2 linked regions of the Labrenzia sp. VG12 genome follow. The protein of the gene in region 1 interacts with the protein of each later gene in a pairwise test. Links are inferred from orthologs where the notes say so. Each region holds a gene or a part of one and is shown on either strand. Other genes may lie near its edges.

Evidence for each region.
Region 2: the proteins of ligA (region 1) and leuS interact in binary tests that used the Escherichia coli proteins (3 or more experiments, as listed by UniProt). The link is inferred for Labrenzia sp. VG12 from one-to-one orthologs.

The regions. Positions count from the first base shown.
Region 1 is NZ_CP022529.1:2,420,483-2,431,201, forward strand. Bases 4,254-7,178 are described here. They hold ligA (NAD-dependent DNA ligase LigA), read right to left. Parts: upstream 6,832-7,178; coding sequence 4,675-6,831; downstream 4,254-4,674. Other genes in these bases: CHH27_RS11340 (methyl-accepting chemotaxis protein), read right to left, coding at 4,254-4,399; recN (DNA repair protein RecN), read right to left, coding at 6,840-7,178. In the rest of the region: CHH27_RS11330 (ATP-dependent helicase), read right to left, coding at 1-1,503; more of CHH27_RS11340, read right to left, coding at 2,342-4,253; more of recN, read right to left, coding at 7,179-8,507; CHH27_RS11355 (outer membrane protein assembly factor BamD), read right to left, coding at 8,611-9,423; lpxC (UDP-3-O-acyl-N-acetylglucosamine deacetylase), read right to left, coding at 9,689-10,633. UniProt on the Escherichia coli protein: DNA ligase that catalyzes the formation of phosphodiester linkages between 5'-phosphoryl and 3'-hydroxyl groups in double-stranded DNA using NAD as a coenzyme and as the energy source for the reaction.
Region 2 is NZ_CP022529.1:4,187,686-4,198,619, forward strand. Bases 5,159-8,298 are described here. They hold leuS (leucine--tRNA ligase), read left to right. Parts: upstream 5,159-5,476; coding sequence 5,477-8,098; downstream 8,099-8,298. Other genes in these bases: CHH27_RS19490 (hypothetical protein), read left to right, coding at 5,159-5,269; CHH27_RS19500 (hypothetical protein), read left to right, coding at 8,085-8,298. Also shown: CHH27_RS19465 (TRAP transporter small permease), read right to left, coding at 1-91; TRAP transporter substrate-binding protein DctP, read right to left, coding at 201-1,193; CHH27_RS19475 (TrkH family potassium uptake protein), read left to right, coding at 1,422-2,861; CHH27_RS27740 (hypothetical protein), read right to left, coding at 2,984-3,214; CHH27_RS19485 (YggS family pyridoxal phosphate-dependent enzyme), read right to left, coding at 3,652-4,323; more of CHH27_RS19490, read left to right, coding at 4,715-5,158; more of CHH27_RS19500, read left to right, coding at 8,299-8,663; holA (DNA polymerase III subunit delta), read left to right, coding at 8,686-9,726; CHH27_RS19510 (ParB/RepB/Spo0J family partition protein), read right to left, coding at 9,977-10,882.

The sequences.
Region 1 (10,719 bases):
CAGCTCTTCCGTGTCGATCAGTTGGGCAGCTGCCTGCATCAACGGAATGCGTTCCGCCCGGGCGACGCCGTGAACCAGTTTCAGCGTCGCATCGCCAAGGCCCCGCTTCGGCGTGTTGACGATGCGCTCAAAGGCAAGATCGTCGGCCGGCTGCACCACGCAGCGGAAATAGGCCATGGCGTCGCGGATCTCCATGCGCTCGTAAAAGCGCGGGCCGCCGATGACCCGGTAGTTGAGGCCAAGCGTGACAAAGCGGTCTTCGAATTCGCGCATCTGGAACGAGGCGCGCACCAGCACCGCCATCTCGTTGAGGCTATGCCCCCTGGTCTGCAGTGCCTCGATTTCATCACCGATGGTGCGGGCTTCCTCTTCGCTGTCCCAGACGGAGGCCACCGAGACAAGGTCATGATCCGGCTCGTGAAAATCCGTGAACAGCGTCTTGCCGAGCCGGCCCTCATTGAAGGAAATCAGGTGGGAGGCGGCGGCCAGAATATGGCTGGTGGAGCGATAATTGCGCTCCAGGCGGATCACTTCCGCACCCTTGAAATCGTGTTCGAAACGCAGGATGTTGTCGACCTCCGCCCCGCGCCAGCCATAGATCGACTGGTCGTCATCGCCAACACAGCAGACATTCGGGTTGCCCTGGGCAAGCAGGCGCAGCCAGAGATACTGGGCAATGTTGGTGTCCTGGTATTCGTCGACCAGCATGTAGCGGAAGCGGCGCTGGTATTCCTTCAGGACATCCGGCTGGGTCTTGAACAGCGTGATCACATGCAGGAGCAGATCACCGAAATCGGCCGCGTTCAGGATCGACAGGCGTTCCTGGTACTCTTCATAGAGCCTGCGGCCCTTGCCATTGGCGAAGGCCCGCGCCTCCCCCTCCGGAATATCCTTTGGCCCAAGCGCACGGTTTTTCCAGCCGTCGAGCATGCCGGCGAAGGCCTTGGCCGTCCAGCGCTTGTCATCCAGCCCCTCGGCCTGGATGATCTGCTTGATCAGGCGGATCTGGTCGTCCGTATCGAGGATCGAGAAGGATGACTTCAATCCGACCAGCTCGGCGTGCTTGCGCAGGATCTTGACGCAGATCGAGTGGAACGTGCCGAGCCAGGCCATGCCCTCGACATTGCCGCCGACAAAACCGGCAATGCGCTCCTTCATCTCGCGCGCGGCCTTGTTGGTGAAGGTCACCGCCAGGATCTCGGACGGCCGGGCCAGTCCGGTTGCCAGGATATGGGCAATGCGGGTGGTCAGAACGCGGGTCTTGCCCGTGCCGGCACCGGCCAGAACCAGAACGGGGCCTTCCGTGGTTTCCACCGCCAGCCGCTGTTCGGGGTTCAGGCCGGTGAGATAGTCCGGCACCCGCCGGGCCGCCATCGCCCGCGCGGCAATCCCGCCTTCCGGCCGTGCGGGCACGGGCGCGGGTTCGGCTTTCGTGCCGATCGGCTGAAAGGGATCGTCAAATGGATCGTCAAATGGATCGTCGTACCCGTCCGGGTCGGTCATGATGTACTGGTCCGGTGTTCTCAAGCGCTCTTGATGGAGAACAATATAGCAACAAAGCGGCGCTGGCGAGGCTGAACCGAAGGATTTGGTGGGGACAAGATGGCGGCGGACAGGCTCTCGGTTTTCTTGGCCTGCCATCGCAAATGCGCTGCCAGGCTCTGCGACTGGTGCCCTGCATCCCGCCAAACGGAAACCATCGCCTTGATAAGCAGATTGGCGAGGCCAAGGCTGGGAACCAGTGAATACAGACGCCCGCAGCTCCAGCCACCACAGGGGCTACTGGGTCCCGGATCTCCGCTCCGCGGCGTCCGGGATGACAAGCGAGAGGCAGCGGCTCAGGAAAGAGGCAGCAACAAGTCCATCGACATCCTGTCGATTGTCATCCCGGATTGGCAAAGCCAGGACCGGGAGCCAGTAAACACAAACGCCCGTAGCTCCAGCCACCACAGGGGCGACTGGATCCCGGATCTCCGCTCCGCTGCGTCCCGGATGACATCGGAGAGGCAACGGCGCAGGAAAGAAGCAGCAACTAGCCCATCGACAACCTGTCGATTGTCATCCCGGATTGGCAAAGCCAGGACCGGGAGCCAGTAAACGCGAACGCCTGCGGCTTCAGCCTCCACAGGGGCAACTGGATCCCGGATCTCCGCCGTGTTCCGTCCTGGACGGCAAAGGAGGGGTTGATTGATGACGCGGTCCTGCCGCGAAGAACGAACCTGGAGGAACCCGGTCAACGCGAGGCCATGCGGGTCCTGCGTCCCTTTCGGCGCAGACCGGCTTCAATTTCCCCTGAAGCGGCAATCGATGTGATTGTGCTGTCTGGCGCGCACCAATGGCCTCAGGCCGCTTCTTCGTCCCGAACCTCGTTGAGGAACTGGTCCACTGCCCGGGAAAGGTTCGTCGCCACTTCGCCGAGCTGTTCGGCAGACTGGCTCATGACTTCCGACTTCTGCCGGGTCTGGTCGATGGAACCGGACACCCCGGCCACATTGGACGCTGCCGATGTGGCCCCGTCAGACGCCAGCGTGATGCTCTGCGTGATTTCTCCAGTTGCGGCATTCTGCTCGTCGACCGAAACCGAGATGGTCTCACTGACAGAGCGAACCTCCTCGATACGCTCCACGATCGAGCGGATTGCGGTCACCGACTTCTGGGTCGAACTCTGGACACCGGAAATCTGCGACGCGATCTCGTCGGTCGCCTTGGCAGTCTGGGTCGACAACTCCTTGACTTCGGCCGCCACGACCGCAAAGCCCTTGCCGGCCTCACCGGCCCGCGCCGCCTCGATGGTGGCATTCAGAGCCAGAAGATTGGTCTGTTCGGCAATGGCGCGGATGATTTCGACGACCTCGCCGATCTTGTCGGCCGTTTCCGCCAGGATCGATATGTCCTTGTCGGCAGCGACAGCGGTTTCGGCCGCGGCAGCGGAAATCTCGGTCGCCGTGATTGCCTGGCGGGCGATTTCACCAATGGAGGCCGACAACTCCGCCGCCGCCGAAGCAACCGTCTGAACGTTGGTGGTCGCCTCTTCCGTTGCCGCATTGGCCGCGCGCGCACTCTCGTCGGCATGCATGGCAATCGTGACCATCTCGCCGGCGCCGGCGCGCATGTCTTCGGTTTCGCTGCTCAACTGCTCCTGGACCGTCTTGACGGACGTCTGGAAATGTTCAATTGCACTTTCGAGCTGCGCCGCGCGTTTGCGGCGTTGCGCCCGCCCGATTTCGGCTTCCTCTTCCAGCTCTTTCTGACGGATCAGGTTGGCCCGAAACACTTCCGCCGCACGGGCAATGTCACCGATCTCGTCAGGACGATCCGTATCCGTCACATCGACCGTGAGATCCCCTTCGGCCAGACCGGAGATGGAATCGCGCTGACGCCCGAGAGTGCGGGTAATGGAAAGCACCTGCCAACCGACAAGCGCCATGGTCAACAACGTAAACCCGATTGCAATCACGGTCAGCCAGAAGATTTGCGTGTTCAGGTTTGCCGTATCCAGATCGGCAGCGGCTTCGGCCCGGTGGATAAACTCGTCTGAGACCTGTTTCATCAGGTCAAGACGCTTGGTCGCCTGGGCGAACCAGGCCGCACCTTCAATGCCCTGCGCGTCCTTGGTCTGGGGCAGTTCCTGGATCACATACCGCCAGGCAAGCGCCTTGTCGACGTCCGGCCCGCTGACCGTATCGGCATAGAGCTTTTTCTGGTCGGGCTTTGCCACGGAGGCGAACTCCTTCAGAAAAGCATTCTCGCCGCCATAGTGAACGATCACGTTCTTGAAGGTTGCCGGGTTCACTTCACCCGTCTTATTGAACTCCTTGAGGAGCGCCGCGCCGTTGGCGCGTTCCAGTCCCCCGGATTCCATCGCTTCGACAATGGTGAGATAGGGCAGAAGCTCCGAGGTGATTTCCTGTGACGGGCTTGCTTCCGTCGTCACACCGATCACATGGATCAACTCTTGAATTTCGTGGCTGTATCCCTTGACCACTTCAGCGGTGCTGATCTGTTTCGCGTCAACGGCGCTGCGGAGCTTGTCCGTCTTGTGGACCTCCTCAGCGACATGCTGCAGGTCCTTCAGCAGTGCCTCGTCATTAAGATCGAGCGACGCAAGATGCTCGTCAAAGATCTTGAGGGCCGCGTCTGCCTTCGGACGCTGTTTGGCAAGGTTGGATGCGATGGCAGGGTCATAATCCGACTTGATCAGACTGACACTCATGCCGCGTTCTTTTTGCAGCTCGTGCACCAGATTGCCCGCGTCTTCCGCGATCCGGGTCAACGGCTTCATGAATTCATGATGCGACCGCTCGATCACCTTTTCCATGACACTCAGTGTGGCAAAACCAATGACCGCCAGCATCGGCACGCCCGCCAACACGGCAATCTGCAATCTGATGCGTTTCATTTCCGCAGCCCCTCCAGACCGAAACCAATTTCGATCAAACTGAATCGACCGCGTTACCTCTTACTTAACGGAAGCGGGAAATTTGACATTTTGCGACACTAAAACAGCTCCATGTCAAAAGAATCAATTATAGGTGGTAAAGTTAAATCCAGATGAGACTGTCATTTTTGACAATAGCAACCCCGGAAATGTTTCGGAAAAATCACATTGATTATCAACGTTATCGAACAAATCAGATTCGACCTGCGTAGATTTTTGCCTGTTCTGATCCCGTATCACGCCCCAACCAGCTCGAACCAGTCGTCCTCGGAGATCACCTCGATGTCCAGCTCCTGAGCCTTTTTCAGCTTGGAGCCGGCGCCCGGACCGGCGACGACGAGATCGGTCTTCTTTGAAACGGACCCGGAGGTTTTGGCGCCGAAACGTTCGGCCATGGCCTTGGCCTCGTCCCGGGTCATGCGTTCCAGGGACCCGGTGAACACCACTGTCTTGCCGGCAACCGGAGACCCGCTGGCATCGATTTTTTCCGGGTCCTTCGGACTGACTTCTGCCAGCAATGCGTCAAGCTGGGCGCGATTGTGCTGCTCGGCAAAGAACTCGACCAGCGCGTCGGCAACGATGTGTCCGATACCGTCAATGTCGTTCAGTTCCGCAAAGGCCTCGCCTGCCGGATCATGGGCGGCCTGCATGGCCTGGTAGAACGCCGCCCAGGAGCCGTAGGCGCGGGCGAGCAGTTTGGCATTGCCTTCGCCGACATGACGGATACCAAGGGCAAAGATGAACCGGTGCAGATCGATATCGCGGCGAGCATTGATCGCCTCGAACAGGTTCCTGGCCGAGACCGCGCCCCAGCCTTCCCGGTTGCGCAGCTTGGTCAGCGAGCGCTTGTCGCGCTCTTCCAGCGTGAAGATGTCCGCCGGCGCCATGACCATGCCGTCCTGATAGAAGGCATCGACCTGCTTGTCGCCGAAGCCTTCAATGTCGAAAGCGTTGCGGGAAACAAAATGCTTGAGCTTCTCGGTCGCCTGGGCCGGGCAGATCAGCCCCCCGGTGCAGCGGCGAACCGCGTCGACCCGGCCGGTCTTCTCATTCTCTTCGCGCACCGCATGACTGCCGCAGGCGGGACAGACGGTCGGAAATTCGAAAGGCTGTGCACCTTCGGAGCGCTTGTCCAGATCGATATCGACGATCTGCGGGATGACATCCCCTGCCCGCTGGATCTTGACCGTGTCGCCAATGCGCAGGTCCTTGCCCTCGCGGATCGGCTCGCCGTCCTGGCCGATGCCCTTGATGTAATCCTCGTTGTGGAGCGTCGCATTGGAAACGACAACGCCGCCGACCGTGATCGGCTCCAGCTTGGCAACCGGCGTCAGGGCGCCCGTGCGGCCAACCTGGATCTCGATGTCGTTGAGCACGGTGAAGGCCTGCTCGGCCGGGAACTTGTGCGCAATCGCCCAGCGAGGTGAACGGGACACGAAGCCGAGCCGTTCCTGCAGGTCCAGCCGGTCGACCTTGTAGACAACACCGTCAATGTCGTAATCGAGCTGCGCGCGGCTTTCCTCGATGCCGTGATAGACACCAAGCAGCTCCTCAACCGTCTCGCAGCGTTTCATCAGCGGGTTGATCTGAAACCCCCAGGCCCGCATCTGCTCGACCATGTCGAACTGGGTGCCGGCGGGCATGGCGCTCATCTCGCCCCAGGCATAGGCAAAGAAACGCAGGGGTCTTGAGGCGGTGATTTCCGATTTCAGCTGACGCAGGGAGCCCGCCGCCGCATTGCGCGGATTGGCAAAGACCTTGCCGCCATTGGCCTCCATGCGGGCGTTGAGCGCCTGGAAGTCCTTGTGCGCCATGTAGACTTCACCGCGCAGCTCGACGACCTCAGGCACGTTGCCGGACAGCGTTTCCGGGATGTCCTTGATGGTCCGGGCGTTGGCGGTGACGTTTTCACCTGTGGTGCCGTCGCCACGCGTGGCGGCATAAACGAGCTGACCGTTTTCATAGCGCAGGGACAGGGACAGGCCGTCGATCTTCGGCTCTGCGGTTACCGCCAGAACGCCCTGGAGCGGATCGAATTTCAGGAAGCGGCGCACCCGGCCGACAAAGTCCTGGACGTCTTCGTCGCTGAAGGCATTGTCCAGAGACAGCATCGGCACCCGGTGGGTGATCTTGCCGAAACCGGACGCCGGCGCTGCGCCGACATTCGCGGACGGCCCATCGGCCAGGACCAGATCGGGAAACCGCGCCTCAATCTCTTTGTTGCGACGGCGCAGGGCGTCGTAGTCGGCATCGGAGATGATCGGGGCATCTTCCTGGTGGTAGCGCCGGTCGTGTTCGGCGATTTCAGCCGCCAGACGCTGTAACTCTGCCTTGGCTTCCGCTTCGCTCAAGATGCCGACGTCCTTGCCGGACGTGGTGCTGTTGTCGCTCATCCCGGCTCTCACTCTGCTGCCGTCAAAAGTCTGCGGGCTGCCGCCCGCGCCTCTTCGGTGATCACGCTGCCGGCCAGCATGCGGGCAATTTCCTCGCTGCGGTGATCGTCACCGATGCGCTGCACACGGGTCGCCACCCGGTCCTTCTTCAAGGCTTCCTTGGCGATCAGGAAATGACCTTCCGCGCGCGCCGCGACCTGCGGCGCATGGGTGACGGTCAGGACCTGGACACTGCCAGCCAGACGGGCGAGCCGCAGGCCGATTGCCTCTGCAACGGCGCCGCCGACCCCTGTGTCGATTTCGTCAAAGACCAGCGTCGGCGCCGAGCCCTTGTCGGCCAGCGAGACTTTCAGGGCCAGCAGGAACCTCGACAATTCCCCGCCCGAAGCAACCTTCATCATCGGGCCCGGCTTCGTGCCCGGGTTGGTCTGGACGTGGAACTCCAGCTGATCGATACCGCTGCGGCCGCGGTTTTCGGGATCGCTGACAAATTCGACGATGAATTTCGCGCGTTCCAGTTTGAGGTCCGGCAACTCGACTTCCACGGCCTTTTCCAGTGCCTTGGCAGCCTTGCGGCGCTTGTCTGACAGTTTCGCGGCCTTCTTGTCGTAATCCGCCCGCGCCTGGCCTGCCGCGGTGATCAATGCAGCCAGCTTGTCCTCGCCGGCGTCCAGATCGGACAGATCCGTCGACATCCGCTCGCACAGGCCGGCCAGCTCTTCGACGGGAACGGAGTATTTGCGGGAGGCAGCGCGCAGTGCGAACAGGCGTTCCTCGACATTTTCCAGTTCTCTTGGATCGAACTCGGTTTCGCGTAGAGCCGTTTCCAGGCCGCCACGTGTTTCTTCCAGCTGATCCAGTGCCTCCGCCAGGTGCCGGACCGGTGCGCCAAGAAGATGCGGCACCTGATCCGCCTTGCGCTCCAGCCGGCGCAGCAGGCTGGCAAGTTCCGGAATGGGGGATGCCGTGCCGTTGAGCGTTTCGAATGCCTCGTTGAGGTCACCGGCGATCTTTTCCACCGCCATCATGTCGGTGCGGCGGGCGGCGAGCTGTTCCTCTTCGCCCTGTTCGGGCTTCAGCTGGCGGAGTTCATCGACGGAGGCGCGCAGATAGTCGGCTTCGTTGCGGGCCGCTTCGATCCGTTTTTCGTGATCGGTCACTGCCTTTTCGGCCGCCTTGAAAGCGGAATAGGCGGACGCGACCGCGTCCGCTTCCCCGGTCAGCCCGCCAAAGACATCGATCAGCGCACGATGGCTTTCCGGATCCACGAGGGCGCGGTCATCATGCTGGCCATGGATTTCGACCAGGAGACTGCCCGCCTGGCGCAGCAGGCCGGCGCTGACCGGCTGGTCATTGACAAACGCCCGGGTGCGGCCATCCGCGGTTTGAATACGGCGCAGAATGACGTCGCCGTCGTCGTCGACATCATTTTCCTTCAGAAATCCCCGCACGGGATGCCCGGCGGGAACATCAAAGACGGCGGTGACTTGCCCCTGGGCCTCGCCATGGCGCACGAGATCCGCATCACCGCGCGCGCCAAGCGCGAGGGACAGGGAATCGAGAAGAATGGACTTGCCCGCACCGGTCTCGCCGGTCAGGACCGACATTCCGGCCGTAAAATCGAGATCAAGACGGTCAATCAGAACGATGTCACGAATAGACAGCGTGACCAGCATAAAGGTCGCTCCATAAAGTTCGGCGCGGCCCACCATATAGGAGGACCGCGCCGTCTTGAAAGAGCCTGTTAGGGCATTTCAACCTGATTATCGACGCACCGCATCAAATACTGCGGAAAGCACGGCTGATCCAGCTGCCGGCGTCTTCGCTCGGTGAATAACCACCCTTGTTCAACAGCGAAAAGGCGTCCTTGTACCATTGGCTGTCCGGATAGTTGTGCCCCAGGACCGCAGCGGCGGTTTGGGCCTCATTGACGACACCAAGGGCGTAGTAGGCTTCGGTCAGGCGGAACAGCGCCTCTTCGACATGACGCGTGGTCTGATAGTCGACGACAACGGTCTTGAAGCGATTGATGCCGGCAATGTAGTTGCGCTTTTTAAGGTAGAACCGGCCGACCTGCATTTCCTTGCCGCCGAGCTGGTCCTTGACGATGCGCAGTTTCTTTTCGGCGTCCGGAACATATTCAGACTCAGGGTAACGCTGGATCAGTTCGGAATAGGCGGACGCCGCCTTGCGGGTCACGGCCTGGTCGCGCGTGATGTCGGGCATCTGCCGGAAGAAGCTCTGGCCGGCGAGATAGAGCATATAAGCCGAATCCTCGTCACCCGGATAAAGCGTCACGAACCGGCGCGCCGCGGTCACCGTTTCGGTGTATTTGCCACGCGAATAGTTCAGGAAGGCAAGGTTGACCAGGGACTTCTTGGAATACTCGGAATAGGGATAGAGCTTGTCCAGCTCTTCGAATTTTTCGGTCGAGTCGCGCAGCTTGCCCTGCGCACGCAGCGCCAGCCCCTCATTGAACAGCACTTCGGGCGGCGTGTCATTGAGCGCGAGCTCATCCAGATCGTCCTTGCCCCCACAGGCGGCAAGCGCAATCGGTGCCGCCAGGACGACCATTCTGAGAAAAATCTTCATACGGTTGGTTCTGCCCAAATCAGAACCAGTCTCAATTCCGTTCACGCCTATGCTCCCGGACCGCCCGGCCCCACAGACCACCCATTATGCAGGCAGTCTTCCTATTTTGTTCGACAGGAGTGTTTAGCGGACTTTACCTGCCCCCGTCACGTCCTGATCGGCGATGTGACGCTTTTTTTGAGCAATTTTATGGCAATAGCGCCAAAAAGCGCCGCATTCCGCACAAATGAAAACGGCCGCTGAAAACAGCAGCCGTGAATTGACCTCAGGAAACGTCGGGGCCGAACACCGCAGCGGCGGCAATCCCGCCCTTGTCGACCTGTCCGACCTGCCGGAATGCAGGTGCCTCGACAATCTCGAACGCGCTCGGATCCTCGAACAGCTTGACCAGGATGGCATGGTTCATCTTGTGCCCGCCCTTGTAGGACCGGTAAAGGCCAAGGATCGGAAGCCCGGCCAGCGCCAGGTCACCAACGGCATCGAGAGCCTTGTGACGGGCGAACTCGTCCGGCCAGCGGGTGCCTTCCGGGTTCAGAACCTTGTCGTCTGCGATGGCAACGGAATTCTCAAGCGACGAGCCAAGCGCGAAACCCATTTTCCAGAGCTGCTCAACGTCCTTCACATAACCGAAGGTGCGCGCCCGGGAGAGATCATCACGAAACACGTCCGGCGTGATGTCGTCGACGAATTGCTGCTTGCCGATCAGCGGCGTGTCAAAATCGATCGTGATGTCGAACCTGGTGCCGTCATGCGGGTGCAATTCACACCAGGCGCTGCCATTGTCGACACGCACGGTCTTGTTGACCTTCAGATAACGACGGCCGCGATCCAGTTTCTTCAGGCCGACCTGCTCGATTGCCTCGACAAAGACCGAGCTGCTGCCGTCCATGATCGGCATTTCAGGACCGTCGATCTCGACGATCAGATTGTCGATGCCCATGCCGAAGAGCGCGGCCATGAGATGTTCGACAGTCGAAACCCCATCCTTGGACGGATCGCCTAGAACGGTGCAAAGTGCGGTCTGCGTGACCTTGTCCCAACGGGCCGGAATTTCGCAGGCATTGTCCTGGTCGGTCCGGGTGAACACAATCCCCACACCAGCTTCGGCAGGTACCAGAGTGATCGACGCCGGCTTGCCGGAATGAACGCCAATACCAGTCAGGGTCACCTGATCGGCAAGCGTCGTCTGTCGGTCAACATAAGTGGTCATGAAACCCTGCCCTTCCAAATGTGGTCGCAAATGTCCGGGATTTGCTCCTGCGGAGTTACGGACTTTTAACGATCCCACGGTGGTTG
Region 2 (10,934 bases), 1.8 Mb from region 1 along the record:
CGACCTCGTAACTGAGCATGCCGCCGGCCAGGCAAAACAATATCGCCGCGATCCAGCCCAGGGACTTGAGAAAAAAGAAAAATGCATTCATGGGCACACCCGGAACCGGAACCACTGCAAACGCTAACGTTTTTCGGGAAAAAACAGAAAGACAGCAGCCGGGCATCTCCCGGCCGCTGCCTGCCTCATGTTTGACGGCGTCAGAGTTTCTGCGCCGCGTCCATCACCTGCTTGCCCAGGTCACCAGTCTTTTCGACATAGGCGTCATAGACCGGCTGGCTGACCGCTTTCCAGGCGGAAAGTTCCTCTGCAGTCGGCTTGTAGACCGTCATGCCGTTTTCTTCCGCGGCCGCATAGGCATCGGCTTCGATCTGGGACATGCGATCCCTGACATCGGCTTCCGCTTTCAGGGCCGCGGCTTCGATAATGGCCTTGTGCGCATCGGACAGGCCGTTCCAGAAATCCGTGTTGACCACCACGATGAACTCGATATCAGCATTGTTGGTGACGGTAATGGTATCCATCACATCCCAGAGCTTGCGCGATTTCACGCCGGAGACGCCGGTCATGCCGATATCGACCGTGCCGCGCTGATAGGCGAGATACTGTTCGGACCCGGAAATCAGTGTCGGCGCGCCGCCGGCAGCGGTCACGAAATCACCGAGCGTCTTGCCGAACACACGCACCTTCTTGCCTTTCATGTCCTCCGGCGTCTTCACCGGCGCACCGTTCGACAACATGATCGCGCCGCCATAGGCCTGCCACCACAGAACGGTCGACCCGGTGTCCTTGATGGCCTCGTCGAGCGGTCCGCGCACAGGCGAACCGGGCGCCACGGCTGCCCGAACCTTTTCTTCCGTATCGAACAGGAACGGCTGATAGAAGATGTCCACGGCCGGGACATCGCCCACATACCGTGTCAGAGAGGCAACGCCCATTTCGATCGAACCGGAACCGACCGCCGCCGGCACTTCCTTGTCCTTGTAGAGCTGGGCGGAATCGTAAATCTCGACGGCGATCTCGCCATTTGAGTTTTTCTCCACCTCTTCCTTGAACAGCTGGAGGTTCTGACCGAGATGGCTGGTCAGCGGCAATTGCAGTGAAATGCGCAAAGTCGTGTCTGCGGCCAGTGCGGAACCTGCCGTCAGGCCGACAGCCAGGGCAGCGCCAAGCGCCCAGGAAAATACTTTCATGATGTCCTCCCTTAGAATGCGAGCAGTCTGGCAAACGGCAACCAGAGGGTCAACATAGATCACAGCTAGGGATATTTGATATTTTCTCAATCATGGCCCGTTCGAGGCTTCGCACCTGCCCCCCGCCACGGTCGCAATCCTTGCTTTTTGCACTGCACAGGCAGATAACAACAGGAGTTTCAGCTATCGCCTGCCGCCTTCCGGCAGTCCGTTTCGGACGATCGCCAGATGAATTTTCGTGCCATTGCGCTGCCAATCGGACGCCTGCTCATCCTGATCTCGCTGCTGATGATCCTGCCTGCCATTGCCGATATCTTTGCGAGAAATCCGGATTGGCAGATCTTCCTGATCTCCGCGTTGGTCCTGTCCACCGCGGGCGTGCTGACGACCTTCGCCTTTCACGGCCACAGGCCACCAGGCAACTTTCGCGAAGCCATCATTTTCGTAAACGCTGCCTGGTTCGTGTTTTCCCTGGCAGGCGCTGTGCCGCTTTACGCCAGCGAACTGAATATCAGTTTCACCGACGCGTTTTTTGAAACGGCTTCCGGTCTGACCACGACAGGTTCAACGGTCCTGACCGGGCTTGACCAGATGCCTCCCGGTATCCTGTTGTGGCGCGCCTTGCTGCAATGGGTTGGCGGCATCGGCGTCATCGCGATCGGCGTCTGGCTCCTGCCGGGTCTGAGGGTTGGCGGCAGCCAGCTCTTTGCGCTGGAGACCTCTGAAACCACACACAAGCCCTATGGCCATGTCAGCCCCTTCCTCTTTAGGCTGCTCGGGCTTTATGGTGGCCTCAACCTGATCTGCGCTGCACTTTATCTTCTCTGCGGAATGACGTTGTTCGAGGCGATCATTCACGCCATGACCACGGTCTCGACCGGCGGATTTTCAACCTCGGATCAGTCCTTCGGCCAGTTTCCGGGGGTAACGGTCTATTGGGTGGCCATCCTGTTCATGCTCACCTCAAGCGTTCCCTTTCTCTATCTCATCCGCAGCATCGAGCGTCGCCGCGTGAGCCTTGACGTTCAGATTGTCCTGTTGCTCTCAATCGTTCTCGTGGCCGCCTTCAGCGTCTTCTACTTTGAACGTTACATCGTTCATGACACGCCGTTTCACATGTTCACGCTGGCGGTGTTCAACGTCGCCTCGGTGATTTCGACCACCGGTTACGCCGCCAACGATTATCTGCAATTCGGGCCGGCCGTGATCGCGATCTTCTTCATGCTGACCTTTTTCGGAGGTTGTGCCGGATCGACCTCCGGCGGCTTCAAGATGTTCCGCATCGCCATTCTGCTCAGCCACTTTCGCGGGCTCCTGAAACGCATGGTCCGTCCGCGCCGGGTTGTCGAGACGACATACCAGGGCCGGGCGGTCTCCAATCCCGTTCTGGAAGGCGTATTTGTGTTTGCGGTGGTCTATGCCGCCGCCTTCGCCGGCTTTTCGATGATCTACCTGGCGCTTGGTCTGGATCTCGAAACATCGTTGAGTGCCTCGATCACGGCGCTTGCCAATGTTGGCCCGGGCGTCGGCGACACGATTGGCCCCTCGGGCACGTTCCAGACCCTGCCCGATGCCGCCAAATGGGTGCTGGCGATCGAAATGATCCTCGGCCGGCTTGAAATTCTCGGCGGCATCCTGCTGCTGACGCCCGACTTCTGGTGCGACTGAGGCCATCAAAAAAAGAAAACCACCGCCGGCGTGACCTCCGACGGTGGTTCTCATGCTTCCGTTCACATCGGGCATTCGAGCCGCCGAGACGGCTCAAGGGGGGTACTGCCCGATGCCCGTTGTTACGGCTGAACGGTCGCAAACTCTTCCGGATCCAGGAGGTTGTCCTGGTTGGCATCGGCTGCCTTGAACAGATCTTCCGACATGGTCGGGACCGCGGCGGTGATCTCTTCAAAGCTCACGAAGCCGTCCTGGTCGCTGTCGACCGCCTGAAAGGACATGCCCTGGGCATATGCTGCGGAAGACGCTGCGAAGGCGCCGATAAGAAGAGCAGCCGTAAGACGTTTGGACATGATGTGACCTCCAATTGTTTGGGTCATTGCCGGACCGTTCCCACTTGAGCCGCCGCGATGCGGCGGATCGGCCCGTTGTTCCGTCGATCCACCGGGCCCCTGCGACCCGCCGAACCGGAACGGCACGGACTGTGCAAAGCGATCAGGACCCTCAAAGGGCCGCTCTTGGGTTCCTTAGGGGCATTGTTGTGTCTGACTATTACGATCAGCCCCAGGTCGGTCAAATTCCTGTCATTTTTGACGATTTCAGGCAGTTCTGGGGCTGCAAAAATTTTTCCGTTTTCCTAACCAGTTGTAACTGTTGATAAAAATGAATTGCCAGCATTGCGCGTCTGCCAGGTTGCAAACGCCCCTGCCATTGCCCGCCTTGAATCAGCCCTCGCCGTCCGGCGCTCGGCTCTGAACCAGGATCAGTCTGAAGTGAACGGACGCACCGCTCAGGTGTAATCGCGCGCCCCGAAAATTGCTGAACCAACCCGGACGTGGGTGGCTCCAAAACCGACGGCAACCGGATAGTCGGCCGACATGCCCATGGAGAGCTGAGCCAGTCCGTTGCGGTCGGCGATCTTTTCCAGGAGCGCAAAATGCTCTCCTGGCGCCTCGTCCACCGGTGGAATGCACATCAGGCCGATGATGCTCAGGCCAATTTCGTCCCGGCATTGGCTGATGAAAGCATCGACTTCCCTGGGCGGAATGCCTGCCTTCTGCGGTTCTTCGCCGGTATTTACCTGAATGAAACAGGGCAATTGCCGGTCCTGTCTGTCCATCTCGCTCTTCAGGGCCCTGGCGATTTTGGGCCGGTCAACCGTGTGGATCACATCAAAGGTCTGAACGGCCTCTTTTGCCTTGTTCGACTGCAACGGGCCAATCAGATGCAATTCAATACCGGCATAGTCGCCCCGCAAGCCGGGCCACTTGCCCATTGCCTCCTGCACGCGGTTTTCGCCGAAAACCTTCTGACCCGCATCAAGAACGGGCCGGATGTCGTCCGCCTCGAACGTTTTCGAAACCGCAATCAGGGTGACGGATTCCTCTTTCCGGCCAAATTCGGCTTCGGCTGCCCGAATATCGGACTGGACGGAGGCAAGTCGGTCTGCGGCGCTGGTCATCAAAGGGTCTTTCGCTTGAACGGGCACGTCCCTCTCTTAAGCCGGTTGGCCTTCCGATCTCAAGTCGCTTCGCTCCCCCGAACCAATCCAATGTGCCGCATGTCGCGACAGGAGAGCCCTCCTGCGTATTCAATTCCCTTCATCTTTTTCTAGTGTTTTCTGGTAAACTTCTTTACTCGGCATCATCTGTGATGAGGGCTAGAAGATGAGCCGCGGCGGTTTATCATCCTGCTTTTTGGCATTCGCTTTATTCCTGAGTATTTCACCAGTACGTGGTGAAAGCTTCACCTTTGCCATTGGCGAGTGGCCACCTTTCATCTCAGCTGACGCGCCTGATTTCGGGCTGCATTCGAAACGGGTGTCGGACGTCTTCCAATCCCAGGGTCACACCGTGGCATTTGAGTTCTTGCCCTGGCGACGATCTCTGGAACTGACCAAAAACGGCAGTTTGCCGGCCACCTTCTCATGGTCCTTTGTGGAGGCACGCACCACGGACTATTTCTATCCCGAGATCCCGGTCGACCAGGTGGATGACGTCTATTTCTACAGGAAAGACAAATTTCCGGACGGTTTGGCCACACTCAGCTTTGACGACATTCGCGAGCAGAACCTCACAGTGGTCGGAATTGCGGACTACTGGTACCAGGAACCGCTTGAGAAAGCCGGTGTCTCCTTTCAGGCTGTCGCCACAGAGAAGGAGGCCTGGACCATGCTGCTCTATGGCAGAGCAGATCTTTACATCGAAAACGACGTGGTGGGGCAGGTCTACAGCCGGTCAGTCCTGGAGGACAGCGCCGCCTTGATCGGCATGTCCGAGCCGCTGCGAAGCGTCGAACTATTCATCCTGTTCAGCAAAACCCACCCTGACGGTGCCCTTATGGCAGAGATCTGGGACAAGGGTGCAGCCCTGCTTTCGCAAACAGACACCGGGCCTGCCGTTCGGTGAGCGTTGAGTGAAGCAGATTCCGTCAACAAAACCGTCGGTTCTTGCCTTTCGACAGCTTTACGAATGCGGCATTGCGACATAAACAGGCTCTTGCAAGATCAATCGTCTCTCACATGTTGACCCCGGCCCCTATTTCTGGTGACAGTCCGGCAGTCAATCATTCAGACAATCCGCCGGGTCCGGCGGCAAGAACAAACGGCACATTTGATGGCAACGGAACGGTATAACGCGCGCGAAGTGGAAGCGCGCTGGCAGAAGATCTGGAACGACAAGGACGTCTTCGTCACTCATAATGACGACCCGCGCGACAAGTATTACGTCCTTGAAATGTTTCCCTATCCGTCCGGCCGCATTCACATGGGCCATGTGCGCAACTACGCCATGGGCGACGTCGTCGCCCGGTACAAGCGTGCAAAGGGCTTCAATGTTCTGCACCCGATGGGCTGGGACGCCTTCGGCATGCCGGCGGAAAACGCGGCGATGCAGAACAAGGTCCATCCCAAGGACTGGACCTATGAGAACATCGCCACCATGCGCGACCAACTCAAGATTATGGGCCTGTCGCTGGACTGGAGCCGGGAATTCGCCACCTGCGATGTCGGCTACTACACACAGCAACAACGCCTGTTCCTGAAGTTCCTGGAAGCCGGCCTCGTCTACCGCAAGAACGCCAAGGTCAACTGGGACCCGGTCGACATGACGGTGCTTGCCAACGAGCAGGTCATCGACGGCCGCGGCTGGCGCTCCGGTGCGCTGGTCGAACAGCGCGAACTGACCCAGTGGTTCTTCAAGATCTCCGATTATTCGGAAGACCTGCTGGACGCGATCGACACGCTCGACCGCTGGCCGGACAAGGTCCGGCTGATGCAGAAAAACTGGATCGGCCGCTCTGAAGGCCTGCGCGTGCGTTTTGAGTTCACGGAGACTGCTCCGACCGGCGAAAAGACGCTGGAGATCTTTACCACCCGGCCGGACACGCTGTTCGGCGCGTCCTTCATGGGCCTGTCTCCGGATCATCCGATCTCGCTGAAACTGGCAGAAGACAATCCGGAGCTGAAGGCCTTCATCGAAGAATGCCGCCGGGTTGGTACCTCTGAAGAAGCCATTGAAAAAGCAGAGAAAAAGGGTATCGACACCGGTCTGCGCGTCAAGCATCCGCTCGACGCCTCGCTGGAGCTGCCGGTCTATGTCGCCAACTTCATCCTGATGGACTACGGCACCGGCGCCATCTTCGCCTGTCCGGCCCATGACCAGCGCGACCTGGACTTTGCCCGCAAATACGGCCTGGCCGTAAAGCCGGTCGTCCTGCCGAAGGACGCCGACGCGGCAACGTTTGAAGTCGGCACCGAGGCCTATACGGATGACGGCACGATCTTCAATTCCGATTTCATGGACGGCCTGTCCATTCCGGACGCCAAGGAGGCGATTGCCAGGAAGCTCGAAGGTCTTAGGGTCGACGGCGCGCCGCAGGGCGAACGTCAGGTGAACTATCGCCTGCGCGACTGGGGCATCTCGCGCCAGCGCTATTGGGGCTGTCCGATCCCGGTCATCCACTGCGAGAGCTGCGGCGTGGTACCGGAGAAGGATGAAAACCTGCCGGTCCAGCTGCCGGACGACATCAATTTCGACAAGCCGGGCAATCCGCTCGACCGCCACCCGACCTGGCGCGACACGACCTGCCCGAATTGCGGCAAGCCGGCAAAACGCGAAACCGACACCATGGACACGTTCGTGGACAGTTCCTGGTATTTCGCACGCTTCACCGCGCCGGACTGCGACCAGCCGACCGACCCGGACGCCGCCAACGGCTGGCTGCCGGTCGACCAGTATATCGGCGGCATCGAACACGCGATCCTGCACCTGCTCTACTCCCGCTTCTTCACGCGGGCAATGCAGAAGGTTGGCTCGCTGGATCTGAAAGAACCGTTCAAGGGCCTGTTCACGCAGGGCATGGTCACCCACGAAACCTATCGTGTGGGCGAAGGCGCTGGTGCCCGGTGGGTCGCTCCGGCCGATATCCGCATTGAGGATATTGACGGCAAGCGCCGCGCGACCTTGCTGGAAACCGGCGAAGACGTCGCTATCGGCTCGATCGAGAAGATGTCGAAGTCGAAGAAAAACACCGTCGACCCGACCGACATCATCGACACATACGGCGCCGACACGGCCCGCTGGTTCATGCTGTCCGACAGCCCGCCTGAGCGCGACGTCATCTGGACCGAAGACGGTGTCCAAGGTGCCTGGCGCTTTGTGCAGCGTGTCTGGCGCCTGATCGGCGACATTGCCGAAAAGACCGAGCCGCGGGGCGGCCGGGCTCCGGAATGCGCTGGCAAGGCCCTGGATCTGCGCCGGGCCAGCCACAAGACCCTCGAAGCCGTGTCGAACGATCTGGAAGGCCTCGGCTTCAACCGGGCTGTTGCCCGGCTCTACGAGCTGGTCAACACCATCAGCAAGGTCTTCAACGAAGGTGTCAGCGATGATGCCACCGAATATGCCGTGCGTGAAGCGGCAGACTTCCTGGTTCAGATGATGGCTCCGATGATGCCGCACCTGGCCGAGGAATGCTGGTCTGCCCTTGGCCATGACAACCTGATCTCCGAAGCGGATTGGCCGGTGGCGGATGCCGCGTTGCTGGTCGAGGATTCCATCACCTATCCGATCCAGATCAACGGCAAGAAACGCGGCGAGCTCTCCATTGCAAAAGAGGCTTCCAAAGAGGAGGTCGAAGCGGCTACGTTGGAGCTCGATTTCGTCAAGAAGGCGCTGAGCGGAAATCCGCCGAAAAAACTTATCGTGGTACCGCAAAGGATCGTGAATGTCGTTGTTTGACAACCTCTTCAAAACCGGTAGCAAGGCGCCGCAGCGTCTTGCCCTTTGCGTCGGCGTTGTGGCCGCTCTGACCCTGAGCGGCTGCCAGGTCAAGCCGCTCTATGGCACCAGCACAGGCGATTTCGGGTCTACACCGTCTCCCGTCGCTGCCGAAATGGCCGCCATCGACCTGGAATCGATCAACAGCCAGTATGCCAATGACGATGCCGCCCGGGTTCTCTACAACGAGCTGACCTACCGGTTTGAACGCGGCGCGGGATCGCCTGCGAAAAAATACCGGCTCAAGGTGCTGATGGATGTCAGCAGCGCGGAAGTTGGTGTCGAGCGGTTTGCCGACGTTCCGTCCGCCTATACCACGACCATGAACAGCACCTTTGTTCTCAGCGACATCAACACCAATGAGACGCTGATGACCGGCCGGGCCTTCAAGTCCGCGTCCTATGACTTCTCCGACCAGCGTTTCGCCAACAAGCGCGCTTACCGGGACGCGCAGGAACGGGTGGCTAAATCCGTCGCCGAGGACATTGCTGCCCGCGTCGCCGGCTATTTCGCCAGCCAGTCCTGACCCCTGACAGGAGCCGATCGGCGTGACCGTTCTCAAAGCTGCGGAGATCGACCGGTTCATCGCCAATCCACCCGAGGCCGGCGGTGTTGTGCTTGTCTTCGGACCGGACACGGGCCTGGTCTCGGAACGGGCAACCAAGCTGGTCTCGAAGGCCTCCGAAGGCGACAGCGATCCTTTCAATCTCATCAAGATCGACGCCTCGGAAATCAGCTCGGATCCGAATCGGTTGATCGACGAAGTCCTGACCGTTCCGCTCTTTGGCGGACGCCGGATTGTCTGGGTCAAGGATGCGTCCGGCAAGAACCTGACCCCGGCGGTCGACCCGGTCCTGAAACTGGACGACTGGCAGACACTGGTTGTTCTGGAAGCCGGCGATATCAAGAAGGGCGTTGGCCTTCGCAAGCTCATCGAAGGCCACAAGCGCGCCATCGCACTGCCCTGCTACGCCGACAATGACCGGGGCATCGACCAGCTGATCGACGAGGAAACGCGGGAAGCCGGGCTTACAATTACACGCGAAGCCCGCGCGGCCCTGCACAGCCTTTTAGGCGGCGACCGCATGGCCAGCCGCGGCGAACTGAAAAAGCTCTGTCTTTACGCCCTCAACAAGGGCCGTATCGAGAGTGAGGACATCGAGGCCGTCATCGGCGACGCTTCGGCCTTCGAGATGTCCGAACTGATCGACGCGGCGGCGACCGGCGATCTCGCAACGCTCGATCATGGCCTGGAACGCTTGGCCGATGCCGGCTCCAAGGCTTCGGTGATCGCCAACCAGACCCTCAAGCATTTCCAGCATTTGCATCGGATGCGAATCGATGTGGACCAGGGCAAACCGGCCCAGGCCGTCATCGATGGCCAGCGTCCACCGATCTTCTTCACCCGAAAGCCGAAATTCTCTCTGCAGCTGCGGATCTGGGCGCTGAAGGATCTGGAACGGGCCATGCAGATCCTGAGCGAAGCCACTCGAGTATCGCGCTTGAACGACGCCCTTGGCGTTCCGGTCCTGTCTGAAGCCTTGCTGACCCTCGGCCGTGTCGCGAGGGCGCGGAACCAGCGGCGCTAGGTTGCCTGAAGAGCGATATTTCCGTTCTTCTTCTCTGTGCCAACCACACCCACCAGCGTCATCCCGAGGAGCGTTTGCGCGCGTTTCAAAGGGTCGTCTCCATATACACCTGACAAGCGACCATCCTTCGAGACGGTATTACGCACCTCCTCAGGATGACGACATTGGGTGTTTGTGCAGTAGGGCAAACAAACAAAAGCCGGAGACCACATAGTGGCTCCGGCTCATAAAACTCTTTTACGACAGCAAGTTACCGCGTTTCGACGCCCAGTTTCTTGCACAGCTCGTCCAGCTGTTCCAGCGAAGTGTACTTGATCTTCAGATCGCCCGCTTCCTTGCCCGGCTTGTGCCCGACTGTCACCTTCAGGCCAAGGGAGTCGGTCAGGCGCTTTTCCAGAGACTTGGTGTCGGCGTCCTTCTCGGCCTTGGCGACCGGAGGCTTTTCACCCTTCAGTTTCGCAAGTGCATCCGGATCCTGGGAGATCTTTTCAGCATCACGAACGGTCAGACCCTTCTCGACGATCAGCTCAGCAAGGGCGGCGGGATCGTCGACCGTGATCAGGGCTCTTGCATGCCCTGCTGTCAGCAGACCTTCGGCCAGGTAATCCTTGACCGAGTTGGGCAGCTTCAGAAGCCGCATGGTGTTGGCGACATGGCTGCGGCTCTTGCCGATCACCTTGGCCAGTTCGCCCTGACTGTAGCTGAATTCAGCCGTCAGCTGCTCGTAGCCCATCGCCTCTTCGATCGGATTGAGGTCCGCACGCTGGACGTTTTCAATGATGGCAAGCTCGAGAGCTTCCTGATCGGTGACATCGCGAATGATGATCGGTGCTTCGTGCAGTCCTGCCCGCTGCGCGGCCCGCCAGCGGCGCTCACCTGCAATGATCTCGAAGCGATCCCGCTTGCCGGCCGCCGGACGCACCAGAATGGGCTGTACGATGCCCTTTGCCTTCAGGGATTCCGCAAGGTCTGCAAGGTCTTTCTCGGTGAAGGTCTTGCGCGGATTGCGCGGGTTCGGCTCCAGGTGTTCGATCGGCACCTTGCGGCTGTCACGAACGATCTTTTCGGGTGGCGCGGCAGCCTCAGGTGCCGAATCTCCGATCAGGGCCGCCAGACCCCGTCCCAAACGTTTGTTCTTGACGTCCTTTTCCGCCATGCCGCACCTTTTTCTTTTTATATTTCAATAAGATAGACCGTGACAGAGAGTG